Regions from separate parts of the Sphaerotilus microaerophilus genome, predicted to be linked through region 1. Evidence: predicted binding sites of a transcription regulator. Region 1 holds the regulator's gene; each other region holds the start of a gene.
What was found. The regulator FNR, encoded in region 1, switches genes on or off when oxygen is low (the NO sensors DNR and NnrR bind a similar motif). The targets are predictions, from matches to a motif close to TTGATNNNNATCAA.

Region 1 (7,860 bases):
ATCGCGGTCAATGGCGGCCGCGGCAACTTCCGCCCGTACTGACGGAGGCGTCCCATGAGCAACCAGACCCTGAGCACCGTGCACGGCCGGGCCGCGGGCGCACCCCCGGTATCGGCCACCGAGCGGCCGCTGCAGTACCTGACGTTCTGGCTCGGCAGCGAGGTGTTCGGCATGGACATCCGCACCGTGCGGGAGATCATCCAGGCGGGGCCGATGACCGCGCTGCCGCTGATGCCGCAGTTCGTGCGCGGGGTGATCAACCTGCGTGGCTCGGTGGTGCCGGTGGTGGACCTGAACGCCCGCTTCGGCCGGCCGGCCTCGACGCTCGGCAAGAAGAGCTGCGTGGTGGTGTTCGACACGCTGCGCCAGGGTGAGCGTGTGGAGCTGGGCCTGCTGGTGGACGCGGTCAGCGAGGTGATCAAGATCGCGCCGGCCGACATCGAGGCGCCGCCGGACTTCGGCAGCGTGCTGCGGCGCGACTTCATCCAGGGCATCGGCAAGGTGGGGCAGCGCTTCGTGGTGCTGCTGGAACCCGACCGGGCGCTGGATGTGCGCGAGATGGCGCAGCTGTGCGAGCAGGCCCAGGAACGCGCGCTGGCATGAGCGAGGCCTCGCCGTGCTGAGCGATCACACCTTCCGGGACATCGCCGGGCTGATGCACGCGACCATCGGCCTGAACCTGCCGCCGACCAAGAAGGCGCTGGTGGCCTCGCGGCTGGCGCCGCGCATCCACCGCCTCGGGCTGGGGGGCTATGACGACTACCTGGCGCTGATCAACGAGGAGCGCGGCGATGGCGAGCTGCAGGTGGCGATCGACCTCCTGACCACCAATGAGACCTACTTTTTCCGCGAGCCGAAGCACTTCGAGATCCTGAAGGAACAGCTGGGGTCGGCGCGGCGGCGTCCCGGGGCGGCGCCGGTGGAGGTCTGGAGTGCGGCCGCCTCTTGCGGCGATGAGGCCTACAGCATCGCGATGGTGCTGGCCGACCTGCAGGCGCAGGAGCGGCTGGCCGCCGGCTGGTCGGTGCTGGGGACCGACATCAGCGACCGGGTGCTGCGCGCCGCGCAGGCCGCGATCTACCCGGCCGAGCGGCTGCGCCATGTGCCGCAGCCGCTGCTGCGGCGTCACTGCCTGCGCGGCGAGGGGGACAGCGAGGGGCTGGTGCAGGTGCGCCCGGAGCTGCGCGAGCGGGTGCGCTTCGGCCAGCTCAACCTCTGCGAGGAGATCGAGCCGCTCGGGCCCTTCGACGCGATCTTCCTGCGCAACGTGCTGATCTACTTCGACGCCCGCACCCGCCGCGAGGTGATCGCTCGGGTGCTGGACCGGCTGCGGCCCGGCGGTCTGTTCTTCATCGGCATGGCCGAGGGCAGGGCGGACCTCGGTGCCCAGGTGGACGTGCTGGGCCCGGGCGCATTCCGAAAGCGGCCGGGTTGATTCACTGATCGGGCCCGGGCACAGGCACCGCGCCGGTGCTGTGCCGCCCGGGGCTTCGCTCAGCTCACATCTGGTCGATCATGACCTGCCCGAACCCGGAGCAGGACACCTGCGTGGCGCCCTCCATCAGGCGGGCGAAGTCGTAGGTCACCTTCTTGCTTTCGACGGCGGCCTCCATCGCGCGGATGATCAGGTCGGCCGCCTCGGTCCAGCCCATGTGGCGCAGCATCATCTCGGCCGACAGGATCTCGGAGCCGGGGTTGACGTAGTTCTTGCCAGCGTAGCGCGGCGCGGTGCCGTGGGTGGCCTCGAAGCAGGCCACCGAGTCGGACAGGTTCGCCCCCGGCGCAATGCCGATGCCGCCGACCTGGGCGGCCACCGCGTCGGAGATGTAGTCGCCGTTGAGGTTCAGCGTCGCGATGACCGAGTATTCGGCCGGGCGCATCAGCACCTGCTGCAGGAAGGCGTCGGTGATCGAGTCCTTGATGACGATCTCGCGCCCGGTCTTCGGGTTGATGACCCGGCACCACGGGCCGCCGTCGATCGGCTCAGCCGCGAATTCGCGCTGCGCCAGCGCGTAGGCCCAGTCACGGAAGCCACCCTCGGTGAACTTCATGATGTTGCCCTTGTGGACGATGGTCACGCTGGGCCGGTCGTTGTCGATGGCGTACTGGATGGCCTTGCGCATCAGGCGCTCGGTGCCTTCGCGCGACACTGGCTTGACGCCCAGCGCCGAGGTTTCCGGGAAGCGGATCTTGCGGATGCCCATCTCCTCGGTCAGGAAGCGGATCACCTTCTGGACCTGCTCGCCGCCGGCCTCCCACTCGATGCCGGCGTAGATGTCTTCCGAGTTCTCGCGGAAGACGACCATGTCGGTCTTCTCCGGCTCCTTCAGTGGCGAGGGCACGCCCTTGAAGTAGCGCACCGGGCGCAGGCAGACGTAGAGGTCGAGCTCCTGGCGCAGGGCCACGTTCAGCGAGCGGATGCCGCCGCCCACCGGCGTGGTCAGCGGGCCCTTGATGGAGACGACGTACTCGCGGATCGCCTGCACGGTCTCGTCAGGCAGCCAGACGTCCGGCCCGTACACGCGGGTGGCCTTCTCGCCGGCGTAGATCTCCATCCAGCGGATCTGGCGCTCGCCGCCGTAGGTCTTGGCCACCGCGGCGTCGACCACCTTGATCATCACCGGGGTGATGTCCACGCCGGTGCCGTCTCCTTCGATGAAGGGGATGATGGGGTGGTTCGGCACGTTGAGCGAGCCATCCGCGTTGACGGTGATCTTCTGGCCGTCCGCGGGCACCTGGATGTGTTGATACATGGGCCGGGTCCTGGGTACTTGATCTTGGGTTCTGTGGAGCGGGATCGCTCGGGCGAGCGCCAAAGATTCTAGGGGAGGGGTCAGGCACACCACGCGGCGATCGGCTCGATCACCGCGTGCGCCAGTCCCCAGCCGGCAAAGCCGCTGATCATCGCGCCGGCGAGTCGCACGGCCAGGCGGTTGCCCTGCGCGTCGGTGGCGTGCCGGCGCAGGGCGGCGGGCAGCCAGCGCAGCCAGATCGCCGGGCCGAGCAGCAGGCCCAGCGTGCTCGTGGCACCGAAGGCCAGCATCACCAGTGCGCCGTCGAGCGGCCCGGAGGCCACCGCGGCCACCAGCAGCGCGGCATGCAGCAGGCCGCAGGGCAGCACGGGCCAGAGCAGGCCGATCGCCGTGGCCTTCAGCTCGCCGGGCAGGTGCACCTTGCGGGGCAGGTCGCTGTCCTGCGGCCGCCGCCCGCGCCCGACCTGCTCGGCCCAGGCCTCGATGCTCGGCGGCAGGCGACCGCGCAGCATCAACCACAGCCCCAGCAGCAGCAGGAAGGCCTGCAGGCCGACCCAGACGGGGCGCAGCCAACCGGTGCCCTCCGACAGCGTCTGCAGCCCGGTCACCACCGTGGCAGCGAGCATCCCGGCCACCATGTAGGCGACCAGCCGGCCGACCAGCAGCCCCGCCACGGCGCGCGATGGCCTGGCGGGGTGGCACAGCCGGGCGGCAGCGGCACAGCCGGCGCCGCACATGCCGGCACAGTGCGGCACCCCGGCCACCCCCATCAGGGCGGCCGTGACCACCAGGGCAGCACTCATCGGGTCAACTCAGATCACGCGGGAGAAGCGCTCGCGGGCGCGGTCCACGCGCACGTACTTGTCGAACACCATCGCGATGTAGCGCACGAAGTACCAGCCCAGCGAGGTCAGCTCGAAGCCGTCCTGGTCGAGCTTCAGCAGGCCGGCGTCGGCGTGCTCCTGCAGCGACTCGATCTCGGCGGCGAAGTAGCTGCGCACGTCGATCAGGTGCGCCAGCGCCACCGACTCGTAGCTCAGGCGGCCGTGGCACATGATGGACATGATCACCGCGCGGCGCACCAGGTCATCGCGGCTGAGCGCGAGGCCGCGCACCACCGGCAGGCCGCCACGGCGCAGCGCGTCGTAGTAGTCGTCCAGGGTCTTGGCGTTCTGGCTGTAGGTCGGGCCGACCCGGCTGATCGCCGACACGCCCAGCGCCACCAGATCGCAGTCCGGCTGCGTGCTGTAGCCCTGGAAGTTGCGGTGCAGGCGGCCCTGGCGCTTGGCCTGCGCGAGCGGATCCTCCGGCAGTGCGAAGTGGTCCATCCCGATGTACTGGTAGCCGTGGGCGATGAAGCCGGCGATGGCCTGCGACAGCATGCCGATGCGGTCGCCGCCGGTGGGCAGGATCTCGATCGGGATGCGCCGCTGCGGCTTGAAGCGTGCTGGCAGGTGGGCGTAGCCGTACAAGGCGATGCGGTCCGGGCGCAGCCGAGCCACTTCGCTCACCGTGCGCTGGAAGCTCTCGGGGGTCTGTTTTGGCAGGCCGTAGATGAGGTCGACGTTGATCGAGTCGAAGCCCAGTGAGCGTGCCGAGGCCATCAGCGCATGCACCTGCTCGGCCGGCTGGATGCGGTGCACGGCCTTCTGAACGTCAGCATCGAAGTCCTGTACGCCGAAGGACAACCGGTTGAACCCCAGTTCGGCGAGGTGGGCCAGCCGGTCGTGCGTGACGGTGCGCGGGTCGATCTCGATCGAGTACTCGCCCTTGGGCAGCAACTGCACCCGGCTGCGCAGGGTGGCCATCAGGCCGGAGAGCTCCGCGTCGCTGAGGAAGGTCGGCGTGCCGCCGCCGAAGTGCAATTGCGACACCGGCTGCTCGCGGCCGATCACGTTGGTGACCAGATCAAGCTCGTGCGTCAGCGCCGCCAGGTAGGCCTCGGCGCGGCCGTGGTCACGGGTGACGATCTTGTTGCAGGCGCAGTAGTAGCAGACCGACTCGCAAAAGGGGATGTGGAGGTAGAGCGACAGCGGGCCGCCCGCGCCAGCCACGCCGCCGGTGGCGCGCTGCGTCAGCGCCTGCACGTACTGGTCGGGCCCGAAGGCCTCGACGAAGCGGTCCGCCGTGGGGTAGGAGGTGTAGCGCGGCCCGGGCACGTCCATGCGGCGCAGCAGGTCTTCGCTGAGTACGGGCATGCCCTCTTGGCGTGAGAGCGCACTCTGGCCCTCCACCATATCAACCGTGGTCATTTCTTCCATTCGTGCACTGTGCCCCGATGGCTGGCGTCCATATTGACATAACTCAATCTACCATCGTGCCGACGGGTCGGGGTAGACCCCGATTTGATCTGTCTCGGTCCCGCCTCGCGGGGTCCGCTGCGTGCGTTACGCACGAGCCTCGGTGCGATAATCTCTGACATGACGCAAGAAACCGCACCGCCGTCACGGCTCGAAGCCCTGAAGGTTGCCTGTTCCGCCTGCAACCTCCGCGAACTGTGTCTGCCTGTGGGGCTGACAGACGACGAGATGTTGTCGCTCGATGACATGGTCAGCACGCGGCGCAGCGTGAAGCGGGGCGAAAGTATCTTCCATGCCGGCGACCCCTTTGCCGCGCTCTATGCGGTGCGCACCGGCTTCTTCAAGACCGTGGTGTCGGCCTCCGACGGCCGCGAGCAGGTCACTGGCTTCCAGATGGCGGGTGAGTTGATCGGCCTGGATGGCATCAGCACCGACCGGCATTCCTGTGACGCCGTGGCGCTGGAGGACTCGCAGGTCTGCATGATCCCCTACGGCCAGCTGGAGTCGCTCTCGCGCGAGTTCACGCTGCTGCAGCACCAGTTCCACAAGATCATGAGCCGCGAGATCGTGCGCGACCACGGCGTGATGCTGCTGCTGGGCAGCATGCGCGCGGAGGAGCGCCTGGCGGCCTTCCTGCTGAACCTGACGCAGCGCCTGCAGGCGCGCGGCTTCTCCGCCTCGGCGCTGGTGCTGCGCATGACCCGCGAGGAGATCGGCAGCTACCTCGGCCTGAAGCTGGAGACGGTCAGCCGAACCTTCTCGAAATTCCAGGAGGAAGGCATCCTGGAGGTGAAGCAGCGCGACATCCGCATCATCGAGCAGTCTGCGCTGCAGCGCGTGGTGAACGGCACCAGCGCTTGAGTTGACCCACCCCCGCAGCGGCTCACGCCGCTCCCCCTCAAGGGGGCGCAACCACCGGACCGGCGGAACCGGATCCGCGGTCGCTGCTTGCAAAAGAAAAGACGGGTGTTGACCGAGCGGGTGGGTTACTCCGCCCGGTAGCCGAGTGAGGCGGAGATCTGCCGGGCGGTTTCGCGCAGGCGGTCCATCCAGCCTTCTTCGAGGCGATCCGCGGGAGCGGAGATGGACAGGCCGGCGATGAGGCGCGACTGGTCGTCGTAGATGGCGGCGGCCATGCAGCGCACGCCGAGTTCCAATTCCTCGTTGTCGCGTGCGATGTCGGTCTGGCGCACCCGGGCCAGTTCGCGATCCAGCAAGGCCGGGTCGGTGATGCTGTTGCGGGTGTGCCCGGCCAGGCCGGTGCGGGTGGCGTAGGCGCGCACGCGCTGCGGGTCGTCGTGCGCCAGGAAGAGCTTGCCCACCGACGTCAGGTGCAGTGGTGCGCGGCCACCCACGGCGCGCACGACCTGCATGCCTGAGCGCTCGGAGTAGGTGCGCTCGATGTAGACGATCTCGTCGCCCTGCCGTACCGACAGGTTCACCGGCTGGTGGGTGAGCTTGTGCAGCTCGCGCATCGGCCCGAGCGCGGCGTCACGCACATCCAGCCGCGCCTTCACCAGGTTGCCCAGCTCCAGCAGGCGCATGCCCAGCCGGTAGCTGCCCGCCTCGGGGCGATCCACGAAGCGGCCCACCGCCAAGTCATTCAGGATCCGGTGCGCAGTCGAGGGGTGCAGGCCGGTATGCTCGCTGATCTGCTTCAGGGACACCGGGTCCTGGTGTGCCGCCAGCACATCCAGCAGGGTGAACATGCGCTCCAGGACCTGGATGGTCGGGGTGCTGCCTTCCTTTTTCGTCATGTCGGGGATGTTGAGTCGATGATGGATTTTCGCATGGCGAAAAGAAGATGGTCGAGCTGGCTGTGTGGATATCTGTGCCGGCCGGTGGGGCGGGTGGCTCTGGCGGCTCTGGCTGCGCTGGCGAGTGGGCTGCTGCCGGCCTGGCAGGCCGCTCATGCGGGCGAGGCCACCGAGCCGCCCGCCACGGAGCGGGCACCTGCGGCCTCCGCTGCAGCGGCCTCGGCAGCACCCCTGGTGTTGCGGTGGACGAGGGTGCCCCGGGCGATCGGGCGCATCACCTCGAAGACCTTGGGCGTGGTGATCAACCAGGACGATCCGTATTCGGTCGAGGTGGGTGAGCGCTACGTCCAGCGGCGCCAGATCCCGCCCGGGCATGTGCTGCGCGTGAAGCTGCCGCGCCAGGCGAGCCTGTCTGCAGGGGATGGCGCGCAGTTGCGCGCGGCCATCGAGGCGCACTTCGGCGACGACGTCCAGGGCCTGGCGCTGGTGTGGGCGCAGCCCTACGCGGTGGAGTGCCAGTCCATCACCGCCGCGGTGTCGCTGGGGTTGGAGCCCGGGCTGTGCTCGAACACCTGTGCCAAGGCCACGGGATCGCGCTACTTCAACTCACCCAGCGGTGCGCCCTGGCGGGACCTGGGCCTGCGTCCGTCGATGTTGCTGGCCGCCGGCAGCGTGGACGCGGCCCACGCGCTGATCGAGCGTGGCATGGCGGCCGACGGCAGCCTAGGCCTGCGCGGCTCGCCGCCTGTGCATGCGTATTACATGGTCACGCGCGACGCGGCGCGCAGCGTCCGGCTGCCCCAGTACCCGCCGCCAAGCCTGCTGCGCGGTGTCGCAGTGGCCACCCATGTACAGCAAGGGGACCTGCCGGCGGGCGAGGACCGCCTGTTGCTGGTGCAGACCGGCCTGCCCACGCTCGCGGGCCTGGATCGCCTGAACTGGGCGCCGGGCGCCATGGCCGACCACCTGACCTCCTTTGGTGGGCAACTGGGCGGAGGCAGCGGCCAGACCAGCGCGCTGGCCTGGATCGATGCAGGCGCCACCGCCAGC
Region 2 (7,860 bases), 1.9 Mb from region 1:
GGGCCGCCGGGCTGGCCAGGGGCACTGGGGCCGAGGCGGCCGACGCAGCCGCCGGGCTGGCGAGCAGGGCCTGGCCGAGTAGGCGAGATTCGATCTCGACCAGGTGGTAGCCCGGCTGCGCCAGCGGCAGGCCGATCACCTCGGTGGCGCGGGCGTCGGCAGCGCTGGCTGCGGCCGAAGCACCCTTCGCCAGCGTCGGTGGGCCGGGCAGCGGGCTGCGCTGCACGCCGCCCTCCTTCGCCAGCAGCGACAGCTCGCGGCTGCCGACCAGGCGCTCCTGGCGCTCGCGCGCGGCGCGGCCGGTGCCGCGCCCGGCGTCCTCGCGCGGCGCGCCTTCGACCCACCAGCTCGCCTGCGGCAGGCCGGCCTCGCGCGCGGTCAGGCGGCTCTCGTGGTAACGCGCCAGGCGGGCGTGCCAGCGCAGCAGCTCGATGTCGGGCGTGCTGGCATCCAGCCGCTTGACGGCCACCACGGCCCGGCCCGTGCGCCCGTCGCCCTGCTGGACGTGGCGCAGCGTGATCGGCAGTGCCGCCGGCTCGGTGGGCGTGCCCGCCTCGATCACGCCGAAGGGCGCCGCGGCGAACTTGGCCAGCGGCGGCATTGGCCCGGTGCCGGTGGCCAGTGGAAAGGCCGAGGCATTCGACAGGGCCCGGCCGGACTCGTCGCGCAGCCCCGCCGGCAGCGTCAGCAGGTAGCGCGCCTGCTCGGGCAGCGGGCTGGGGAAGGCGATCTCGCTGACGCTGGCAGCACGGTCGTCGGCGTCGAAGCGCGGGGCCAGGCCAGCCTGGGCCGGCGCCGGCGCGGACGTCTGCGGAACCAGGCGGATCTGCTCGGCCAGCGCGCGCGGCACCGGTGCCGAGAAGCGCAGGCGCAGCGGGCGCAGCGGCAGGCAGGGCGCCTCGGCGCGCTCGCGCTCGCAGGCGAATTCGGCGGAAAACGGCGCACGCACGGTCCACTGCCAGGAGCGTGTCTCACGGGTCAACACCTGCGGGTTGCGCGCCGAAGCGATGCCCGCGCCCCAGACCAGGCGCACCGTCGCCCCGGCCGGCAGCGGGCGCTGGCAACGCAGCAGCAGGCTGCGCTCGGCCTGGGCCGCACCGACCCGGCGGGCCTTCAGCACCGCCGCGCGCGCTGGCCCGTCGACCAGCACGAGCGGAATGCGCTCGCCGATGCCCTGGACTTCGCACCAGGCATGGTCCGCCAAGGATGCCCCCTGCACGGGACCGTTGAGCTGCAGCAGCCAGTGCGCCTCCTCCTCGACCTCGGCACCCTCCCAGGGCCAGACCTGCTGGACGGTGGGGCCGGCCGTCGAAAAGTGGAATTCGCGCGGGCCGTCGAGCGTGGCGGAGGGGCTGGGCGTTGCTGCGCCTGAAGCCGCCTGCACGGCGACGCTGGGCTGCCAGTTCGGCCGCAGCGCCAGTGTGCAGCGCACACCGGGGGGCAGGGCCTCGCGCAGTTCGTAGGCCCATTCAGCCGGGCCGAGCCAGCGGCCCTGGCCGGGCGGGGTGGACGGGGTGGACGGGGCGGTAGCCAGGCCATCGCAGCGCAGCAGCGCCGGATCGGCCAGCCGCGGTGCACCGAAGGGCACCACCGGCGCGCCGAAGCGCAGCAGCACCTGCTGGACCTCGCCCACTTCGCCACTGGGGCTGACGCTGCGCACTTGCACGGCCTGGGCCGCAAAGGTCGCGCACAGGGCGGCCGCACCCAGCACCAAGCCGGTCGCCATGGCGTTCACGCGCCGCGACCACGTGCGCGCCGTGGGGACACAGAACCGGGGGGGGCGCACGAAGCGGCGCATGCAGACTCCTCACCCGCCACCCTCTGGCAGCGGCCTCTCGACGGGCCGGGCGCAGCGAGCGATGGCTGCCAGCGGGCAATCCACCACAGGACTCGCCGCCCGATGCGGCAAGTCTACGGCTGCGCGCGTGACTTATTCACTCGCTCAGGGTGAGGGAGAGGGGACGGGCGAAAAGGGCGGAAGGAAGCCACCACCGGGTGGCTGCCGCCATCAGTGCATCGCCAGCAGCGACACCTTGGTCATCGACATGACGTTCTTGGTGTGCGAGCCGAACAGCAACTCGCCGAAGAAGCCGCGGCCGTGCGTGACCATCAGGATCAGGTCGGCACCGGCCCGGTCGGCCGCATCGACGATCGCGCGGTCCACCTGCTGGGTATTGGTGTGGTCGGCCACGAACTCGACGCCGGCTTCCTTGGCGAGGCTCTCGAACTTGCTCAGCACGGCCTGGGCATGAGCCTCGGACTTGGCTTCGTGGTTCTTCACCTGCTCGGTGAAGACCGTCGGGTTGGTGCTGATGGTGGACATCGGCAGGTCCGGCTCGGCCACGAAACCGGTGATGCGCGCACCGAGCGTCTTGGCCAGCACGATGCTGGACGTCATGGCGCGCACGGACAGGTCAGAGCCGTCGACGGGAACGAGGAGATGCTTGAACATGGCAGATTCACCAGAGTTGGACGAGCCGACTCTAGAGCACTGCCGGGTTCCGAACTTGATCGGCGTCAGGATGGCCCTGCGCGGCAGTGCGCTTAGCGCACAGGCCGGCGGGTCAGATCAAACCTCGACCGATCAATTCGAGGCGGCAGACGCGGCCGGGGCGGCCGCGCTCGCTGGCGCCACGGCCGATGCCGGCGCCACCGCCGGCTCGGAGGCCGCCGGAGGATGGGACTCGGTGCCGTGCTTTTCACCGCTCATGTCGATGTCCCCGCCGCTCTTCATCAGGATGAACAGCGCCAGGGCGGCAAAGACGATGAAACCGAGAACGAGCTTCCACATGATGGGAGTTCCTTGAAGGGCGCGTGAAGCGCTGTGATGTAGCGATGATGCCCCCGTCGGACTGACGAGGCGCTTGCAGGGCGGCGTCGAAAACACAGAAGCGCCCCGGGCGGGGCGCTTGGAAGGAGCAGGCAGGGCATTTGCCTGCGGCAGTCCCTGCCAGGCGAGGTACAGCCGCCCGGTCTGCCGGCGGGCCGGGCGCCGGGACGCCCGACATGTCCGCCGTCAGTCCCTGGCGTAGATGTCGACGTCCTTGGTTTCCTTCACAAAGATCATGCCGATCACGAAGGTCATCGCGGCGATGGTGATCGGGTACCACAGGCCGTAGTACATGTCGCCGTTCTGCGCCACCATCGCGAAGGAGATGGTTGGCAGCAGACCACCGAACCAGCCGTTGCCGATGTGGTACGGCAGGGACATGGAGGTGTAGCGGATGCGGGTCGGGAACATCTCCACCAGCATCGCGGCGATCGGGCCGTAAACCATGGTCACGTAGATCACCAGCACGGTCAGGATCAGCACGATCTTGACCTTGTCCACCTTGGCCGGATCGGCCTTGGCGGGGTAGCCGGCTTCCTTCAGTGCGGCGCCCAGGTCCTTCTTGAAGGCGGCAATGGCCTTGCCCGAGGCTTCGTCGAACTTGTGGCCACCAGCGGTCAGCACGCCGGTGGGGGGCGTGAGCTCCTTGTCACCGATCTTGATGACGGCGGGCGAGCCGGCCGACAGCGCCTCGTTGGAGTAGCTGGCCGAGTTCTGGGCCAGGGCACGCTTGGCGATGTCGCAGCCGCTGGTGAAGTCGACTTCGCGGGCGATCGGGCTGCCCTGGAAGGAGCAGGTGGCCGGGTCGGCCTTCACCGAGATCGTGGCAGTGGCCTGTGCCTTGGCCAAGTCTGGGTTGGCGGCTTCGGTCAGCGCCTTGAACAGCGGGAAATAGGTCACCACCGCCAGTGCGAGGCCGGCCATGATGATGGGCTTGCGGCCGATCTTGTCGGACAGCGTGCCGAACACCACGAAGAACGGCGTGCCGATGATCAGGGAGATGGCCACCAGGATGTTGGCGGTAGCGCTGTCGACCTTCAGGACGCTGGTCAGGAAGAACAGCGCGTAGAACTGGCCCGAGTACCACACCACGGCCTGGCCGGCCACCAGGCCCAGCAGCGCCAGGATGACGATCTTCAGGTTCTTCCACTGGCCGAAGGACTCGGACAGCGGCGCCTTGGAGGTCTTGCCCTCTTCCTTCATCTTCTTGAAGGCGGGCGATTCATTCATCGACAGGCGGATCCACACGCTGATGGCCAGCAGCAGGATCGACACGATGAACGGCACGCGCCAGCCCCAGTCGGCAAAGGCAGCTTCGCCGATGGCCGAGCGGGTGCCCAGAATGACCATCAGCGACAGGAACAGGCCCAGCGTCGCCGTGGTCTGGATCCAGGCGGTGTAGGCACCGCGCCGGCCCTGCGGGGCGTGCTCGGCCACGTAGGTGGCGGCACCGCCGTACTCACCACCCAGCGCCAGGCCCTGCAGCATGCGCAGCGCGATCAGGATGACCGGGGCGGCCACGCCGATGGACGCGTAGCTGGGCAGCACGCCGACGATGAAGGTCGACAGGCCCATGATCAGGATGGTGACCAGGAAGGTGTACTTGCGCCCGATCATGTCGCCCAGGCGGCCGAACACCAGCGCACCGAAGGGGCGCACGATGAAGCCGGCGGCGAAGGCCAGCAGCGCGAAGATGAACGCGGCCGACGGATCGAGGCCTGAGAAGAACTGCTTGGCGATGATCGCCGCGAGCGAGCCGTACAGGTAGAAGTCGTACCACTCGAAGACGGTACCGAGCGACGAGGCGAAGATGACCTTCTTCTCCTCTGCCGTCATCGGTGCCGCCGCGACCTTGGCGTTGGCGGGAATGCTGGACATGTGTCTTGTCTCCTGTTGAACCGTCCGCCACGGCCGTGGCGCGTGGCTTCACTGTCGAAGTCCTGTCTGACCAACTCCTGACAGATATCCAACAAAAACTTACGCACCCAGGGTCAACCCCGGGTCGATTTTTCGCCTGACGGGAAATGAAACCCGAAGTGAAATCCCCTAGGAGTGTGGGCGGCAGTAATTTGCCGGAGCCGCGCGGATGGCGGATTGGGAGCACGGCTCTGGCTTTTCGCCCGTTCGCCGACCTCGCGAGGTGTCGTAGCTGCCCACAGCGCTGTGCGGGCGCCTTTGCGGCTGGCTGTTCGGGTCGGTTTCTCGCATCTGTGCGCCCTCAATCTGCAAGCATGTTGCCCATACGCCGCAGATTCAGCGCCAGGCACACGAGCTTGAACTCGGCCTGCACCCGGTGCAGACCTCGCAGGCTGAACTGCCGGAAGCCGAGCACGTTCTTGATCCAGCCATTGGGTGGCTCGGCGATCCACTTGCGTCGGCGGTAGGCCGCCTTGCCCTCGTCGGTCTGCAGCTTGGCTGCCATCTCTGCGGTGTGCGGATTTCTCTGGGCATCCACCTCGGCGCAGCGTTTGCCCTCTCGCCCCAGTGCAACGACCAACTCCGTGGGTGAGCCTGCCAGGCCTGCGAAATTGGCTTCGCTGCGGTAGCCCGCATCGGCCAACGCCTGCTCGGCTGCCTGACCGGTATTGTCCTCGACCGCCTGCAGCATCGGCAGCAACTGCCCGACATCAGCCGCGTTGTTGCCCACCTCGGCGGCGACGATGATGTGCGCCGTGTCGTCCACTGCCGTCTGCGCGTTGTAGCAGGGGTCGAAGCCACCTCCGGCGCGCTTCATGATGCGGCTGGCTGGGTCGGTGAAGTTGTCCTGCGCCTTCGGTTCTGGCACGCCGAACTCGCGCTTGTAGCGCCCGCCCTTGGGGTTGCCGTCCTCGTCGCGCGGCTTGCACTCATCGTCGGCGCTGCGACCGCGCTCGATGTCGGCCTCGCGCTGGCGCTGCTCCAGGCGCTCGCGGGCTTCGGCGATGACCTTGAGCCGCGTCTCGCGCCTCTCGATCTCGGCCGGAATGTCCGAGTCTGGCTCGTCGGCCTCGGCCGCGTCGGTGGTCTTCGCCCGCTCCAGCAGCGCCTCGATCTGCGCCTTCAACTCCGCCTCAGCCTGCTGCATGCGTTCGTAGCTCATCGCCTTGTGGCGACTGGCGTTGGCCTTGATCTTGGTGCCGTCGATAGCCACCGTCCCCAGCTTGACCAGCCCCATCTCGCGCGCCAGCTTGACCACCTGCACGAACAGGTCGGCCAGTTCCTTCAGGTGCAACGCGCGGAAGTCGCGGATCGTGCGGTGCTTGGGGAAGTTGCCCGCACCCAGCATGCGAAAGGCCAGATCCTCGTGCAGCCGGCGCTCGATCTTGCGCGAGCTGAACACGCCCGTGGCATACCCGTAGACCAGCACCTTGACCATCATCGCCGGGTGAAACGGCTGGTTGCGCGCGCCGCCTCCTGCATACCGGGCGTAGAACGCCCCCAAGTCCAACGCGTCAATCGTGTCGCTGATGAAGTACGCCAGGTGCCCCTTGGGCAGCCAGTCCTGCAGCGATGCGGGCAGCAGCATCTCCTGCTGCGGTTCGTATGGGCGGTAGCTGATGGCCATGGCTGTTCAACGCTCAGGCTGCGCGTTGGCTGTCAGGGACTTCCCTTCTGCCGCCCACACTCCTAGGGATAGTCCTAGGCGATTTTGCTGCGCTGCACACCTGCAGCCGGGGTAGCGCCGTGCCAGCCATCCCCGGCCAGCCAGGGGTCGCCATGCAGGGCGGCGGCCAGCATCTCCAGGCCGTCCTGGCCCCAGAAGAGGCGCCCGGCCTGCGGCCCCGCCTCGGCGGGCGTACCCAGCACCTCCAGGGTCGGCACGCCGAAGACGCCGCGGGCAATCGCCGCATCGGTGGCGTCGCGCAGGGCCTGCTTGACGGGCTCGCCCTCCGGGTCCTGCTGCGGCGCCAACTGCGCCGTCAGGTCCGCCAGCAGGGCCGCGTCGTCCGGCGCCCGGCCGGTGGTCCACAGGGCCTGCATCACCAGCGCGCAGCGCTGCCGCGAGGGCGTGCGCCCGGCGGGCGCGCTGGCCAGCAGCAGGCGCAGGAAGGGCAGCGGGTTGAAGGGATGTTGCCCCGGCGGCACGAAGGGCACGCCGTCGCGCTGCGCCAGCCAGGCGATCTGCCGCCAGGTCCAGTCCCGCTTGGGGGCGATCTCCGCCGGACCGAGCTGGCCCCAGTACCGGAGCAGGCCCGCGAACAACACCGGCTGGTACTCGACCACCACGCTGCAGCCGGCCAGCAGCTGCGGCAGGCGGTGAAAGGCCAGCCAGGCGTAGGGGGAGATGGGGTCGAACCAGAAACGCAGCGGGGTCATCGGGGGTCTCCAGGCCGGGCATCGGGCGCGGGGAGCACGCGCCCCGGCAGTTGCAGCCAGATGCGGCGGCGCGCCGCATCGTCCAGCGTCGACCAGGCCGCGATCTCGTCGATGCTGCGGCGGCAGCCCAGGCACCAGCCGCTGGCAGGGTCGATCCGGCAGACGTTGCTGCAGGGGCTGCCGACCGGCCGGCCCGGTTCGGGCGGCGTGAGCCGGTCCACCTCAGCGCCCCGCGTCAGCAACCTGCACCACGTCGCACACCGGCGCACCGCCGGTGAGGCGCTGCAGTTCAGCCGGCGCCAGACGGAACACGCCCTTGGGGTGGCCGGCCGCGGCCCAGATCACGTCGAAGCGGAACAGGTCGGCGTCGATCAGCAGCACGGGCGGCGTGGCGTGCCCCACCGGCGACACCCCTCCGATCGAGAAGCCGGTGCGCTGCTTCACGAAGTCGGCATCGGCCCGGCCGATCGGCCCGACCTGCGCGGCCACCTTGCGCTCGTCGACCCGGCGGTCGCCCGAGGTCACCACCAGCACCGCCCGATCGTCGGCACGGCGGCGAAACACCACGCTCTTGGCGATCTGCCCCAGCGCCACCTGCAGGGCGTCGGCGGCTTCCTGGGCGGTGCGCGCCGTGGCCTCCAGCCACACCGGCGCGTGCGGGTGCGCCAGTTCGGCGAGCATGCGGCTGACATGGAGGAAGCCCTCGGACACATCGGCAAAGGACGGGTCGGCCG
Region 3 (7,860 bases), 1.6 Mb from region 1:
GCCGGTCAGCGGCCTGTGGGAGCTGCGCTTCGGCACCGAGCTGATGTACAGCGACGCCAAGGGCAACTACCTGATCCAGGGCGCGATCATCGACACCGCGGCCAAGCGCAACCTCACCGAGGAGCGCATCGAAAAACTCAGCGCGATCGATTTCGGCAGCCTGCCGCTGAAGGACGCCATCGTCTGGAAGACCGGCAGCGGCAAGCGCCGCATCGCCGTGTTCGCCGACCCGAACTGTGGCTACTGCAAGAAGTTCGAGCGCGACCTGCAGGCGGTCAAGGACCTGACCGTCTACACCTTCCTGATCCCCATCCTGGGTGGCGACTCGCCCGAGAAGTCCAAGGCCATCTGGTGCGCCAAGGACAGCACCGCCGCCTGGCGCAACTGGATGATCGAAGGCACCAGCCCGCCGCGGGTGATGGGCCAGTGCGACAGCGCCGCGCTGGAGCGCAACCTCAACCTCTCGCGCAAGCACCGCGTCAACGGCACGCCGGCCATCGTGTTCGAGGACGGCAGCCGCGCGCCGGGCGCACTGTCGCCGGCCGAGATCGAGAAGCGCCTGGCCGCGCCGGCCAAGTCCTGACGCAGCCGTCGGCCCCGACGTGAAGAAGCCCGGCTCGGCCGGGCTTCTTCGTTTCCAGTGTTTCCAGCAGGGCGACGAGGCGCCCCGGGGTTCAGCGGTGCGTGAAGTTCGGCGCCCGCTTTTCCAGGAAGGCGCCCATGCCTTCCTTCTGGTCGGCGCTGGAGAACAGCGCGTGGAAGAGCCGTCGCTCGAACAGCAGGCCTTCGGCCAGCGGGGACTCGTAGGCGCGGTTGATGCTCTCCTTGGTGGCCATCAGCGCCAGCAGCGAGTAGCCGCACATCGCCTGGGCGGCCTTGGCCGCTTCGGCGTGCAGTTCGGCAGCCGGCACCACGCGCGAGACCAGGCCGGCACGCTCGGCCTCGGCGGCGTCCATCATGCGGCCGGTCAGGGCCAGGTCCATGGCCTTGCTCTTGCCCACCGCGCGCGGCAGGCGCTGCGTGCCACCCGCGCCGGGGATGATGCCCAGCTTGATCTCGGGCTGGCCGAACTTCGCATTGTCGGCCGCCAGGATCATGTCGCAGGCCATCGCCACTTCGCAGCCGCCGCCCAGCGCGAAGCCGCTGACTGCGGCGATCACCGGCTTGCGCACCTGACGGATGGTGTCCCAGTTGCGCGAGATCAGGCCCCGGCGGTAGGCGTCGGGGAAGTTGAACGGGTTCATCATCGCGATGTCGGCGCCGGCCGCGAAGGCCTTCTCGCTGCCGGTGACGACGATGCAGGCGACGCCCTCGTCGGCGTCAAGGGCCAGCAGGGCGGCGCCCAGCTCGTCCATCAGCGCGTCGTTGAGCGCGTTCAGCGCCTTGGGGCGGTTCAGGGTGATCCAGCCGTAGCGCAGCGGCCCTTCGCCGCGGGTCTCGACCAGGATGTTCTCGTAGGCAGTGCTCATCGTTGAAGGTCCTCGCTCGTGCTGCTGCAGTGTAGCGACGGGGAGACTATACGAGCGCCCCGGGGTCGGCACCGTCGGCCGCGGGACATGGGTTATTCCCTAGTGCTGTGCTCGGTTTGTCGATGGGCCGCCACGGTGGGACTGGGATTTGCGCGAAATGTCGCGTGCGCGCATCACTTCGGCGGGTGCGGGCTGACCTGGGTCAAGTCGCCGGCCGCGTGAACCGTCGCTCTGGCGCGACTTGCGTTTCCGCAAGATGACAAAAGGCCCGCAGCGGTGCAATGCATGCCAGACCCGGACACATCGACCGGGCTCCCACCTACCCCATTGGAGTTGTCCATGAAGAAGCTCAGTCTTGCTCTGCTCGCCCTGGCCGCCGCTGCCGTTGCTCCCGCCGTGAACGCCCAGGCCGCTGGCGATCTGGTGGTGCGTGCTCGCGCTGTCTACATCGATCCGGCCGACAAGGACACCATTCCGGGAGCGGAAGTTTCCGTGAGCACGAAGACGATTCCGGAAGTCGATTTCACGTATTTCGTCGCTCAGAATGTCGCCCTGGAACTGATCCTGACCTATCCACAAAAGCACGATGTCAAGATCAATGGTGCCAAGGCCGGTACGCTGAAGCACCTGCCGCCGACCCTGACGGCTCAGTATCACTTTGCGGGCATGGGTGCCTTCAAGCCCTACGTCGGTGCTGGTCTGAACTACACCCGCTTCTCGAATGTTGAACTTGGTGGCCTCGAAGTCGACAAGAACAGCTTCGGTCTGGCGGTTCAGGCTGGCTTGGACTTCGCATTGGACAAGAAGCTGTCGCTGAACGTCGACGTGAAGAAAGTGCAGATCCGTACTGACGTGAGCGCTGGTGGCGCCACCCTGGGCACCGTCAAGGTCGATCCGTGGCTGTTCGGCGTGGGCGTTGGCTACAAGTTCTGATCGCCTGATCCCAGGTTTTCCGAGGTTTCCGAGGAGGGGGCCGCCGCTCGTGTGAGCGGTGCTGCACCAGGGCCGGCCGCAACAACGGGGGTTGTTGCGGCCGGTTTTCTTTTGTGGCGGCGACAACCCCCCCGCGCCATTGACGCAGGGGGCTGATGGACGCTCAGGCGTCGTTCTGCCAGAACACGCCGTCCTCGGTCAGCATCGCGTCCAGCGGCACGTCGTGCGGCTCGGCTTCGAGCCAGGGGATGTAGCCGTGGCCGAAGCCGATGCCGGCGGTGTAGGGCATGGGATTGAGCGTGGCCAGGGTGCGGTCGTAGAAGCCGCCACCATAGCCCAGGCGGATGCCGCGCGCGCCGAAGCCAACGCAGGGTGCCAGCAGCAGCTGCGGGTGGAACTCCTCCGTGTCCTTGGGCTTGAGGATGCCGAAGGCGTCCTCCTCCATCGGGCAGCCGGGGTACCAGACGTGGAAGCGCAGCTGCTTGGTCTTGCGGTCCATCACCGGCAGGCCGATGCGCCGCTCGGGGTCGGCCTCGCTCCAGCGGTACAGCGCGGGCAGGGCGTCGAACTCGCCCTTGATGGCCCAGTAGGCGCCGATGGTCTTCTCCGGCCGCGAGAGCAGCCACACGCGCAGCACCTCCTGCAGGTAGACGCTGCGCTGGTGGCGGTCGCTCATCGCCTGTCGCTCGGCCTGCAGCTGGCGGCGCAGGGTGAGCTTGTCACGGGGCGGCTCGGGCAGTTTGAAACCGGTCAGGCTCATGGCAGTCAGGCGAGGGCAGGGCGAATGGCTGCCGATTGTGCGGGCCGGGCCTCGCCGGGGCAAACCTGCCGGGGCCGAAAACCGCCGGGTGTTGTGCTGCGTGAAGGAATGCACAAGAAAAAACGGGCGATGCCCTGGGGCACCGCCCGTGCAAGAAAGGCGGCACAGATGCCAGCCTATCGATCAACGGGGGGGCAGCGAACCCGGCGGGCGGGTGTTGCTCACAGGGAACTCAGATCTTCGGCGTGGCCGGGCGGTCGTCCTGCGCCAGCCGGGCCTGGCGTGCGGCACGCTGGCTGGTGATGACCACCGGCTCCAGCACTGTCACGCCAGCCTGCGCAACGGCTTGCGTGGCGGCGCCGGGAGCCGGGTTTGCGCCCGAGGCGCTGCGCCCGAACTCGCCGGCCAGCGGCAGCAGGCACAGCGCCGTGGCCATGGCGGCGAGCGTGGCGGCGAAGGCGCGGTCGTTGCGGCGGTTGGCGTTCAGGTGGGCGTTCATGTGGGGCTCCGGGGGTTTCTTGTGGCGATGGAGGCACTGTAGGCAGCCGGGTCGGGCGGGCCCAGCCGATTGCGACGAACGCGGTTCTGCGCCGATGAACGGCGTCCTGGGCGGATGAATGCACGCGTCGGGTGACACGCTGCAACCCCTTCGGCGCCGCACGGCCCGGCAACTGCGCTACAACCTGGGGATCCACCCGCCGTGTGAGCGGTGGGCGCCTCGATCCGGGTGCCTGCCGCCACCGGGCTTGCCGAGTTGAAGAACGACCACAACGATGACTGTGATGAACCTGATCCGGCTGCGCGCAGGGAGCGCGGCGATGCTCCTGCTGACCTCCCTCGGCCCCGCCTGGGCCCAGGCCACCGGCCCCGACGCGGGGCAGGACACGTCGCGCGCCGGCACACCGGCCGCCTCCGCACCTGTGCCTGTGCCCATGGCCGCACCTGTGGCGGCACCCACGACCGCGCCCTCACCTGTGCTGGCTGGCCTGGACGCCCGCGTGGTCGATGCCCAGGACGCCTGGCGTAGACGAGACCGTGCCCGCCTGGTCGAGCAGCGCGACGTGCTGGCCGCGGCGCGCCACCCGCTGGCCGCCTGGGCGGACTACTGGGAGCTGAACCACCGCCTGAACGAGGCCCGCCAGGAGGAGCTGGAGGCCTTCTGGGCGCGCTGGCCCGGCACCTATGTGGAAGATCGCCTGCGCAACGACTGGCTGCTCGAACTCGGCCGGCGGCGCGACTGGGCCCACTTTGCCGCCGAGTTCCCGCGCTTCAAGCTCAACGACGACCGCGAGGTCACCTGCTACCAGCTGCTGCAGCGCCACCAGGCCGGCGAGGATGTGCGCAGCAGCGCGCGCAGCACCTGGTACGCCCAGCGCGATGCCGACGATGGCTGTGCCTACCTGGCCGCCACGCTGCTGGAGGCCAAGCGCTTCACGCCGGCCGACGTCTGGCAGCGTGCCCGCCAGGCCGCCGAGGCGGGCCGCCCGCGCGTGTTGAAGCAGGCGGTGGCGCTGCTGCAGGCGGAGGCGCCGGCGGACAAGATCGTCACCGAGGCCTACGAACAGCCGCAGCGCTTCCTGGCCAAGAAGGCCTCGGCGGCGACCCGCCCCGCGGCCGAGCTGACCCTGATCGCGCTGGTGCGCCTGGCCAGCAGCGACCCGGCCGCCGCCGCCCAGGCGCTGCAGGAACGCTGGCAGGCCGCGCTGCCGCCCGAGGCCGCCGCCTGGGCCTGGTCGGCCGTGGCCAAGCAGGCGGCGTGGAAGCTGCTGCCCGAGGCGGACGGGTGGTTCCAGCAGGCCGCGGCGCTCTCAGCCCCGGGCCAGAGCGGCCGGGCGATGGAATGGAGCGACGACACGCTGGCCTGGCGCGCCCGCGCGGCCCTGCGCAGCAGCACCGACGCGCAGCGCTGGCGCCGCCTGCTCGACGCCGTGCAGGCGATGAGCGCGGCGCAGCAGGCCGACCCCACCTGGATCTACTGGAAGGCCCGCGCGCTGCAGGCCACCGCCGAGGCCGGCCCCGAGGGCGATGCCCGGCGCGTGGGCGCGCAGGTGCTGCTGGAGCGCATCGCCGGCCAGTACCACTTCTACGGCAAGCTGGCGGCCGAGGAGCTCGGTCGCACCCAGGTGCTGCCGGCCCGGCCGGCACCGCTGAGCGCCGCCGAGCGCCAGCGCGCCGAGCAGGACCCGGGCCTGAGCCGCGCGCTGATGCTGATCGCCCTGGGCCTGCGCAACGAGGGCGTGCGCGAGTGGAACTTCAGCCTGCGCGAGCTGAGCGACCGCGAGCTGCTCGCCGCTGCGCAGCGGGCCTGCGACCGGGAGATCTGGGATCGCTGCATCAACACCAGCGAGCGCACCCGCGGCGAGATCGACATGGCGCAGCGCTTCCCGACGCCCTTCCGTGCCGACGTGCTGGCGGCGGCTCAGGACCGTGGCGTCGAGCCGGCCTATGTCTACGGGCTGATCCGGCAGGAGTCGCGCTTCGTCACCGATGCGCGTTCGTCGGTCGGCGCCTCCGGGCTGATGCAGGTGATGCCGGCCACCGCGAAATGGACCGCCAAGCGCCTGGGTGTGCCCTTCACGCAGGAGATGATCACCGACAAGATGACCAACCTGCGCATCGGCACCGCCTACCTGAAGTTCGTGCTGGACGACTTCGGCGGCTCGCAGGCGCTGGCCGCCGCGGCCTACAACGCCGGGCCGAACCGCTCGCGGCGCTGGCGCGAGGGGCCGGTGCTGGAGGTGGCGGCCTGGGCCGAGAACATCCCCTTCAACGAGACGCGTGACTACGTCAAGAAGGTGCTCTCCAACGCCAGCTACTACGCCGCGCTGATGGGTGGCCGGACCGCCGTGCAGCTGCGCCCGCGCGTGGCCGTGCCGATCGGCCCGCGGGCCCCCGATGCGCCGGCCGAGAACAAGGACCTGCCCTGACCCCGGGATCGAATGTGGACGTGATGGCGATGCAGACCTACCTCGTGGGCGGCGCGGTGCGTGACGAGCTGCTGGGCCGCCCGGCCGGGGACCGGGACTGGGTGGTGGTGGGCGCCACGCCCGAGCAGATGGTGGCGGCCGGCTACCAGCCGGTGGGGCGCGACTTCCCGGTCTTCCTGCACCCTCGCACGCACGAGGAGTACGCGCTCGCGCGCACCGAGCGCAAGACCGCGAAGGGCTACCACGGCTTCGTCTTCCAGACCGGCGAGGGCGTGACGCTGGAGGACGATCTGGCGCGGCGTGACCTGACCATCAACGCGATGGCGCGCGACGAGGCGGGCCGGCTCGTCGACCCCTGGGGCGGCGCGCGCGACCTGGCCGACCAGCGCCTGCGCCACGTCGGCGAGGCCTTTGCCGAGGACCCGGTGCGCATCCTGCGGCTGGCGCGCTTCGCGGCGCGCTGGCCGGAGTTCCACGTCGCCCACGAGACGATGGCGCTGTGCCGCCACATGGTGGCGATGGGCGAGGCCGACGCGCTGGTGCCCGAGCGTGTCTGGCAGGAGCTCTCGCGCGGGCTGCTGGAGCCCCGGCCCTCGCGCATGATCGAGGTGCTGCGCGAGTGCGGCGCGCTGGCGCGCCTGCTGCCCGAGGTGGAGGCGCTGTTCGGCGTGCCGCAGCGGGCCGACTACCACCCCGAGATCGACACCGGCGTGCACACGCTGATGGTGATCGACATGGCGGCGCAGCTTCAGACGGCGTTGCCGGTGCGCTGGGCTGCGTTGGTGCACGACCTGGGCAAGGCCACCACGCCCGCGCACGTGCTGCCGCGCCACATCGGCCACGAGCAGCGCAGCCTGGACCTGCTCGGCCCGCTGTCGCAGCGCCTGCGTGTGCCGGTGGACTGCCAGGGCTTGGCCGAGCTGGTGGCGCGCGAGCACAGCCACGTGCACCGCTGCGAGGGCATTGGCGCGGCGGCGCAGGTGCGCCTGCTGGACCGCTGCGACGCCTGGCGCCGGCCGGAGCGCTTCGAGCAGATGCTGCAGGCCTGCGAGTGCGACGCCCGCGGCCGCCTGGGCTTTGCCGATCAGCCCTATCCGCAGGCCGAATTTCTGCGCGCGGCCTTTGCCGCGGCCCGCAGCGTCGACACCGCGGCGATTGCAGCGGCGGTGATGGCCCGTGGCCAGCGGGGCCCGGCCATTGGCCAGGCTCTGCACGCCGCGCGCAGCGAGGCGGTGGCTGCGGCCGCAGCCGAGTTCAGAGCCAGCGACCGATCAGCGTCGCGATCAGGCTGATCAGCACCGCCGAGCCGAACGGGAAGTACCACTCCCGCCCGCCGACGCGGAAGCTGAAGTCGCCGGGCAGCCGGCCCAGGCCGATCTTCTCCAGCCAGCCGCGCAGGCCGTTGAACACCACGAAGGCGGCCAGGGTGATCAGCAGCCAGCGCATGGAGCTCGGCTCAGAGCGTGTGGCACCGATCGCCCTGCGCGAAGCCGATCGGCTCGAAGTCGCTGCCCGGCGCGCCCAGGGCCAGCACCTTGAACAGCTCGCCCATCTCGTGCTCGGTGACCAGCTTCATCGCCATCGCGCGTTCGCGCAGGTCGGCCACCTGCAGGTCGTCCATCAGGCCGCAGTTGAAGAGGAAGCGCGCCTGGCTGGTGTAGCCCAGCACCGGCAGGCCGGCGTCCTGGGCGGCCAGCGCCATCGCGGTGAAGTCCACGTGGGCGGTCAGGTCCTTGAGGCCCACGGCCACGAGCGGATCGGCGTCGGCCTG
Region 4 (7,860 bases), 2.1 Mb from region 1:
CCTTCGGCCTGAAGACCACGCAGTTCAAGAACCCCGAGGGCCTGCCCGCACCCGGCCACGTCAGCACCGCGCGCGAACTGTCGGTGATCGCCGCTCGGCTGCTGCAGGACTTCCCGGCCGAGGCGAAGTACTACACCCTCAAGGACTTCACCTACAACAAGATCACCCAGCCCAACCGCAACCTGCTGCTCTGGCGTGACCCGACCGTCGACGGCCTGAAGACCGGCTACACCGACGCCGCCGGCTACTGCCTGATCGCCACCGCCAAGCGCGATGTGCCCTCCGGGCCGCGCCGCTTGGTCGCCGTCATCCTGGGTGCCGCCTCCAAGGAAGCACGCGCCACCGAGGCGCAGAAGCTGCTCAACTGGGGCTACAGCGCCTGGGACGCGGTGAAGCTCTTCGACGCCAAGCAGCCCATCGCCACCGCCGAGGTCTGGAAGGGTGCGAAGTCCACGGTGGCGCTGACCTCGCTGACGCCCATCGTGGTGACCGTGCCGCGCGGTGATGCGGCCAAGCTGCAGACCCAGCTCACCCGCACCGACCCGCTGCTCGCCCCGCTGGCGGTGGGCCAGAAGCTGGGCACGCTGAAGGTGATCTCGGGCCGCCAGGTGGTGGCCGAGGTGCCCGTCACGGTGGCCGAGCCGGTGCCGGTGGCCGGTCTGTTCGGCCGCCTGTGGGACGGGCTGCGCCTGATGATCAAGTGATGCGGGCACGGAGATCCGCCTGGCATCCGGCCCTGCGCTGACGCAAGTCGACACGCACGGCGCCCGCCCGCACCGGCCCGGGCGGGAGTACGCTTGCCGCATGCGGACAGTCGCGCCGCACGGTTGGTGAGGAAACCCATGTCGATGACCGCCCACGCTCTGCCCGACGCCCCCTGCCACCTCGACGGACGCTGGCTGCCGCTGAATCAGGCCCAGGTGTCCGTGCTGGATCGCGGCTTCCTGTTCGGCGATGGCGTCTACGAGGTCATCCCGGTCTACGGCGGCCGGCTGTTCCGCTTCGATGAGCACATGGCGCGGCTGGCGCATTCGCTCGACGCGGTGCGCATCGCCAACCCGCACAGCCGCGACGGCTGGCTGACGCTGCTGCGCGAGCTCGTCGCGCGCGAGCTGGCCCACAGCGGCCAGGGCGACCAGCTGGCCTACCTGCAGATCACCCGGGGCGTGGCACCACGCTCCCACCCGATGCCGACCGGCCTGACGCCCACGGTCTTCGCGATGAGCCAGCCGCACCAGCCCCCGGGCGCCGACCAGCGCCGCGAAGGCGTGGCCTGCGTGACCGCGCGCGACTTCCGCTGGGAGCGCGGCGACATCAAGACCACCTCGCTGCTCGGTGGCGTGATGGCCCGGCAGATCGCAGCCGACCACGGCGCCGCCGAGACGATCCTGCTGCGCGACAGCGGTCACGGCCACGGCCTGACCGTGACCGAGGGCTCGTCGAGCAACGTCTGGGCGGTGCTCGACGGCGCACTGATCGGCGTGCCGCCCTCGCACCACACGCTGGCGGGCATCCGCATCGAGCTGCTGCGCGAGCTCTGCGAGGAGGAGGGCATCGCCTGCCACCTGCGGCCGATCGCCGAGTCGGAGCTGACCATCGCCGACGAGATCCTGATCAGCTCGGCCGGGCGCGAGGTTCTGCCGGTGACGCGGCTGGACGGCGAGCCGGTCGGCCACGGCGCCCTGCGCGGCAAGCCGGGCCCGGTGTACGCCCGCCTGCACGCGGCCTACGAGCGCGCCAAGCTTGAACAATCGATCTGAGCCCCCAGTTCAGGAAGCTGCCCTGACTGCCGGACAATGCCCACGATGCGTGAGATCCCACCCGAACAATCGCTGATCGAGTACCCCTGCGCCTTCCCGATCAAGGTGATGGGTGCGCACGTGCCCGGCTACCTGGAGGCCATCGTCTCGGTGGCGCGGCAGTTCGACCCGGGCTTCGATGCCGCGACCGTCGAGCAGCGGCCCAGCAAGGGCGGCAACTACCTGGGGCTGACGATCACCGTCACCGCCACCAGCCGCGAGCAGCTCGACGAGCTCTACCGCACGCTGACGACGCACCCGATGGTCAAGATCGTGCTGTGACGCCCCGGGGCGACAGGGGGCGGCAGGCCACGGCCCCCGCCGGGGTGACAGCCCCTGTTCACAGCCCCATCACCCAGGCGATGACGTTCTTGGCGACGAAGCCGAGCATGCCGACCGACAGCACGAGGAAGAGCACGAAGGTGCCGAAGCGCCCCGCCTTCGCCTCGCGCGCCAGCTGCCCGATGATGAAGAACATGTAGAGGATGAACGCCCCGACGCCGACCGTCAGGCCGAACTGGGCAAGCTGTTCCTCGGAGTAGCCGAACATGGAAGAGGGAAGAGGGCAGGGAAGGCGTCGGTGGGGGCAATCGAGATGATACGCGGCCGCCTCGGCGGATCGGTGGAAACCCCCGTACCGGGGACGAGGCCGTTCAGGGCGCCGCGTCGGCGGGCAGGGCGTCCCGGTACGCGTACCAGCTGGCGTGACCCAGCATCGGGATCACGAACACCAGCCCGACCAGTGCCGCCGCCATGCCCAGCAGGGTGAAGCCCATCACCACCGCGGCCCACACGGCCATCGGCAGCGGGTTCTCGCCCACCACGCGCCAGCTGGTCAACACGGCGTCCCACACCCCCATGCGGCGGTCCAGCAGCAGCGGGATCGCCACCACACTGGAGGCGAACACCGGCGCGGCCATCAGCCCGCCCGCCAGCATCCAGGCCTCAAACAGCCAGGACTGCGGGTTGAGCACCACCACGCGCACAAAGTCGGCCGGCGTGATCACCGGCGCGGCGGCAAACAGCGTGATCAGCGCCGCCGAGGTCAGCACCCAGGCGGTGCCGGCCGCGGCCAGAAGCACGCCGAACAGCACCAGGCGACGGTCCAGCGACAGCCACACCGCGGTCACCGTCGACCAGCCGGCCGGCTCGCCGCGCTCCAGCGCACGACTGATCGAGTACAGCCCGGTGGCCAGGATCGGCGCGACCAGCAGGAAACCCGAAAAAGCGCCGGCCAGCATCCAGAAGCGCTGGCCCGCCACGGCAACGATCAGCCAGCCGAACAGCGCCAGCGCCACGCCGTGGGCAAAGCTCGCAGCCGGCGTGCGGCGCACGTCGTGCCAGGCCCGCTCCAGCCAGGTCAGCGACTGCAGGGCTCGCAGCGAGCGCAGGGGAATCAGGGCAACGGCGGAAGCGTTCATGGACGGCAGGTCGGGCGCGGCGGCTCGGCAGGTGACCGGACGGGCACATGCTAACGGTTCACTTGATCCGCGTCATGCGCAGGTTTCCCCAGGGGAGCCCGCAGGCGCAGCGGCCGCCCACAGGGCAAGGCGCCTTTATCATCGGGACATGATTTCTCCCTCCGTCGACGTCGCCACGCTGCGTCACCGCAATGCCCTGGCCCTCTTCGACGAGTTCGTGCGTGCCACCGTCAGCCACCCCGACGCCGCCACGCTGCGCGGGCTGGAGCGGCGCTTCGCCGAGCGCATCGGCATCCAGCCGAGCTACTGGAGCCAGATCAAGAGCCGCGCCCGCCAGGTCGGCGAGCGGCTGGCGCGGCAGTTCGAGCAGCACTGCGGCAAGCCGCCGGGCTGGCTCGACCAACCCCATGACCCGCCCAGGGCGACGGCAGGCAGCCCCCTGCAAGCGGCCCTCGCGCCGGTGCGCGCTGCCGTGGAACCGGCCGAGGCGCCCAGGCCCGCCGTCACCGCAGCCCCCTCCCGCAGCGACGCAGCCGGCAGCGCAGGGCCGCGTGACGACGACGAGCGCTTCATCGTCGACCTGGTGCTGAGCTACTACCGCCGCAATCCGCAGCGCGCCCGGCAGCGCCTGCTGGACCTGCTCGGCGAGGTGCTGGTGCCCGCCGCACCGCCCCCGTCGGCAGCCAAAGCGGCCGCGCCCGCAGCCAGCCCGGCCGCCGACGCCGAGCTGTGGTCACGCGCGCAGCGCCACGTCGCACCGCTCAAGGGCAAGCGCTGACGCCAGCGGCGCTCCCGGCGCCGGAGACCCTCCCTTCCTCGGGTTTCCACCGGGGCTCGATGTGGACAGGGGGGCTTCACAAGTTGATAAACACTCGTTTATCATTTAGGCAACTGATCTCCATCAGTTCCCGTCCGGTCACTGCCGGGCCCACCTTCCGGGCCGGGCCAGCAGGCCGCCCGACCACCCACACGCGAACGGATTCCGAGTGCTGCTGAAGATGGCAACGCTGTACCGACCTGCTGCCACGGCCCTGGCCGTGCAGGCCGGTGCACCTGCGTCAGGCAGCCGTGCAGTCCCCGCGTCCAGCCCGCATCCCGGGTCGGGGCGACGCCGCTGAATCGACAGCGCGCCAGCCGCCTCCACATGGGCCCGGGTTGATCCAGTCACCCGGGCCCGTTGCATTTCGGGGCCCGCTTGGGGCTCCGTTTCCGGCCCTCGATTCGAGTCCCGGCTGTGCCGGGCCCACCCGCCGCCGATCCCCGTCGGCCAGGAGTTGCCATGAAGACCACATTCCAGCGCACCGGCTCGCACAGCCGCACCCCGTGCATCGCCCTCCCGGCATCGCCCAAGCCGCGCAATCCGCTGGTGGCCGCCGCGCACCTGCGTGCGGCCGGCCGCCACGGCCCCGATGGCGGCGCGCGTCGCCAGCGCGAGCGCCAGGCCCTGCGTCATGAACTGTCCCAGGCAGGCGGCACCCGCTGGCCCCGGGGCGAACCCTGAACCCTGCGCGGACCCGCTCGCCGTCGTCAACCGAAGGGCGGGCCGCCTCACGATGAGGAGGCCGATCATGGCCACATCCCTGAGCGCCCGGGCCGTCCTGGGCACCCGCACCTTCCTGGGCTGGCTGCCCGCCGTCCGCCAGCGGCTGCATCGCCAGGGGCTCGCCCTGATGCACTGGCTCGAACAGGCCCGCTGCGCCCAGGCCCAACAGCGCGCCGCGCGACGCGAGCGCAACGCCCGCGAGGCCTGCGCCGCCGAGGGCGCCGACCTGGAGTTCGGCCAGGTCGAGCTCGACGGCCGCCGCTTCGGTGCGCTGTACCGCGGCGGCGAGCTGGTCTACCTGCTGCCGGAGGTCGACCGTCTGTGATCCTGCCGCACAAAGCAGCCACGGCATGATGTGAAATGCGGTGGCGTGACGGAATGGACGGATCCGGTCCGTGCGGCCCACTCGGCGGCGGGGACCGGGCTCCGGCCCACCGCCCCATCGTCGATAACCGCGACAGGCGTGCCTACCGCTGCGGTCTGGCCCGTCTGCCCGAGGATGCTGCGGAGTGACGTGATGCTGACCCGACCCTTGCCCGATCTCGCCGCCTGGACCGACCACCTGCGCCGCCAGCCCATCCCCGTGCTGGCCGGCACGGCCGAGGAGATCGCCCTGCTCGCCCAGGCCGAGGAGGCCCGCGGTTGCGTGGACGCCGCCATGATCGCCCGCGCGGTGGAGGACGACCCGCTGATGACGCTGCGCCTGATGGTGCACACCGCCGGGCACCGCCACGCCCGCCAGGTCACCGATGCCGAGACCGTCACCGCCGGCGTGCTGCTGATGGGCATCACCCCCTTCTTCCGCGACTTCTCGGCGCTGGAGACGGTCGAGCAGCACCTGGCCGACTCGCCCGAGGCGCTGGCCGGGCTGGAGAAGGTGCTCGCCCGGGCCCACCGGGCCGCGCGATTTGCCCAGGCCTTTGCAGTGCACCGCATGGACGGCGATGCGACGGTGCTGCGCGAGGCGGCGCTGCTGCACGACTTTGCCGAGATGCTGCTCTGGTGCCATGCGCCTGCACTGGCCCTGGAGGTGGCCCGCCGGCTCGCCGCCGACCCGCACCTGCGTTCGCGCGCCGCGCAGCGCGAGGTGCTCAACATCGAGCTGGGCGAACTTGAGCAGCAACTCATGCGCGCCTGGCGCCTGCCCCAGCTGCTGATCCAGCTCACCGACGACCACGCCGCCGGCCACGCGCTGATCTACCCGCAGGTGCGTACGGTGCGCCTGGCGGTACAGGTGGCGCGCCACACCGAGCAGGGCTGGGACAACGCCGCGTTGCCGGACGACATCGCCGAAGTGGCCGAGCTGCTCAACCTGTCCGAGCCGTCCACCCAGCGCCTGCTTCTGGGCATCGAGTCCTGACTGCCTGATCGGCTCCGATCGGGCAGACCTGCCCGGGCGGGGAAGGCTGTCACCGGCGCGACGATCGGCTAGGACAAGCCCCGACGCAGGCGCCGGGGCCTTCTGCCACGATCGGCGCCATGTCCCAGCTCACCGCCCCCAACGACAACATCCCCTCCTTCCCCTGGCTGAAAAGCTACCCGGCCGGGGTGCCCGAGCGCATCGACCAGGACCCGGCCACGAGCCTGGTCGACCTGCTGGACGATGCCTTCCGCCGCTACGCCTCACGCGAGGCCTCGCTGTACATGGAGCAGCGCCTGCGCTTCGACGAGCTGGACCGGCAGTCGGCCGCCCTGGCCGGCTGGCTGCAGCAGCGTGGCCTGCAGCGCGGCGCCCGCGTGGCGTTGATGATGCCCAACACGCCGCAGTACATGGTGGCGATCGCCGGTGTGCTGCGCGCCGGCATGGTGGTGGTCAACGTCAACCCGCTCTACACCGCGCGCGAGCTGGAGCACCAGCTCAAGGACTCGGGCGCCGAGGCCATCGTCGTGCTGGAGAACGTGGCCCACACGCTCGAAGAAGTCATCGAGCACAGCCCCGTGCGCCACGTCGTGCTGGTGGCGCTGGGTGACATGCTGAACTGGTGGCGCGGCCCGCTGGTCAACTTCGTGGTGCGGCACGTCAAGAAGATGGTGCCGGAGTTCCGCCTGCCGCTCACCGACGGCCGCACGGTCACGCGCTTCAACGACGCCATCCGCCAGGGCGGCCAGCGCGCCTATACGCGGGTGCCGGTGCGCGGCGACGACATCGCCTTCCTGCAGTACACCGGAGGTACCACCGGCGTGTCCAAGGGCGCGGTGCTGCTGCACCGCAACGTGGTGGCCAACATCCTGCAGACCGAGGCCTGGTTCAACCCCATGCTCAGCAAGGTGGGCCACCGGCAGCTGACCATCGTCTGTGCGCTGCCGCTGTACCACATCTTCGCGCTGACGGTGTGCTACTTCATGGGCCTGCGCCTGGGCGGGCGCAACCTGCTGATCCCCAACCCGCGCGACCTGCCCAGCCTGGTGAAGGCGATCAGCGGCCACCGCGTGCACATGTTCCCGGCGGTCAACACGCTCTACAACGCGCTGGCCAACGACCCGGACTTCGCCCGGCTGGACTTCTCCGAGCTGGTGGTCTCCAACGGCGGCGGCATGGCGGTGCAGCAGGCCACCGCCGAGAAGTGGCTCAAGCTCACCGGCTGCCCGATCTGCGAGGGCTACGGCCTGTCGGAAACCTCGCCGGTGGCCACCGCGAACCGGCTCGACCTGAAGGAGTTCACCGGCACCATCGGCCTGCCCGTGCCGGGCACGGAGATCGCCATCCGCGACGATGACGGGCGCGACCAGCCCATCGGCGAGCGCGGCGAGATCTGCATCCGCGGCCCGCAGGTGATGGCCGGCTACTGGCAGCGCACCGAGGAAACCGCGCAGGTGCTCAGCGCCGACGGCTGGTTCAAGTCCGGCGACATCGGCATCATGGACGAGCGCGGCTACGTGCGCATCGTCGACCGCAAGAAGGACATGATCCTGGTCTCGGGCTTCAACGTGTACCCCAACGAGATCGAGCAGGTGGTCAACCTGCACCCGGGCGTGCTCGAATGCGCCGCGGTGGGCGTACCCGACATGCACTCGGGCGAGGCGGTGAAGCTCTTCGTCGTCAAGCGCGACCCGGCGCTCGACGAGGACGACATCACGCGCTACTGCCATGACAACT

Region 2: the regulator FNR is predicted to act here: its motif matches at 2,508-2,521, upstream of NGK70_RS02720 (universal stress protein).
Region 3: the regulator FNR is predicted to act here: its motif matches at 1,662-1,675, upstream of NGK70_RS03745 (OmpW/AlkL family protein).
Region 4: the regulator FNR is predicted to act here: its motif matches at 3,283-3,296, upstream of NGK70_RS01590 (DUF2189 domain-containing protein).

What each region holds. Positions count from the first base shown of each region.
Region 1 is NZ_AP025730.1:2,470,694-2,478,553, forward strand. It holds gene NGK70_RS26630 (methyl-accepting chemotaxis protein) at 1-42, shown strand, start outside; gene NGK70_RS10705 (chemotaxis protein CheW) at 55-603, shown strand; gene NGK70_RS10710 (CheR family methyltransferase) at 617-1,435, shown strand; gene icd (NADP-dependent isocitrate dehydrogenase) at 1,500-2,753, opposite strand; gene NGK70_RS10720 (urease accessory protein UreH domain-containing protein) at 2,834-3,556, opposite strand; gene hemN (oxygen-independent coproporphyrinogen III oxidase) at 3,566-4,951, opposite strand; gene fnr (fumarate/nitrate reduction transcriptional regulator Fnr) at 5,174-5,914, shown strand; gene NGK70_RS10735 (IclR family transcriptional regulator) at 6,040-6,810, opposite strand; gene NGK70_RS10740 (TIGR03790 family protein) at 6,844-7,860, shown strand, end outside.
Region 2 is NZ_AP025730.1:592,115-599,974, reverse strand. It holds gene NGK70_RS02725 (alpha-2-macroglobulin family protein) at 1-1,726, opposite strand, end outside; gene NGK70_RS02720 (universal stress protein) at 2,009-2,452, opposite strand; gene NGK70_RS02715 (hypothetical protein) at 2,585-2,791, opposite strand; gene NGK70_RS02710 (MFS transporter) at 3,017-4,708, opposite strand; gene NGK70_RS02705 (IS1182 family transposase) at 5,049-6,374, opposite strand; gene NGK70_RS02700 (2-hydroxychromene-2-carboxylate isomerase) at 6,449-7,126, opposite strand; gene NGK70_RS02695 (DUF1289 domain-containing protein) at 7,123-7,347, opposite strand; gene NGK70_RS02690 (YbaK/EbsC family protein) at 7,349-7,807, opposite strand.
Region 3 is NZ_AP025730.1:865,689-873,548, forward strand. It holds gene NGK70_RS03735 (DsbC family protein) at 1-583, shown strand, start outside; gene NGK70_RS03740 (enoyl-CoA hydratase) at 675-1,469, opposite strand; gene NGK70_RS03745 (OmpW/AlkL family protein) at 1,809-2,402, shown strand; gene NGK70_RS03750 (5-formyltetrahydrofolate cyclo-ligase) at 2,566-3,162, opposite strand; gene NGK70_RS03755 (hypothetical protein) at 3,395-3,661, opposite strand; gene NGK70_RS03760 (lytic transglycosylase domain-containing protein) at 4,095-6,089, shown strand; gene NGK70_RS03765 (multifunctional CCA addition/repair protein) at 6,119-7,381, shown strand; gene NGK70_RS03770 (DUF2905 domain-containing protein) at 7,344-7,535, opposite strand; gene NGK70_RS03775 (class I SAM-dependent methyltransferase) at 7,546-7,860, opposite strand, start outside.
Region 4 is NZ_AP025730.1:340,640-348,499, forward strand. It holds gene NGK70_RS01570 (D-alanyl-D-alanine carboxypeptidase family protein) at 1-704, shown strand, start outside; gene NGK70_RS01575 (aminotransferase class IV) at 843-1,760, shown strand; gene NGK70_RS01580 (DUF493 family protein) at 1,806-2,081, shown strand; gene NGK70_RS01585 (DUF2788 domain-containing protein) at 2,140-2,349, opposite strand; gene NGK70_RS01590 (DUF2189 domain-containing protein) at 2,453-3,220, opposite strand; gene NGK70_RS01595 (hypothetical protein) at 3,369-3,998, shown strand; gene NGK70_RS01600 (hypothetical protein) at 4,500-4,721, shown strand; gene NGK70_RS01605 (hypothetical protein) at 4,789-5,088, shown strand; gene NGK70_RS01610 (HDOD domain-containing protein) at 5,281-6,123, shown strand; gene NGK70_RS01615 (long-chain-fatty-acid--CoA ligase) at 6,243-7,860, shown strand, end outside.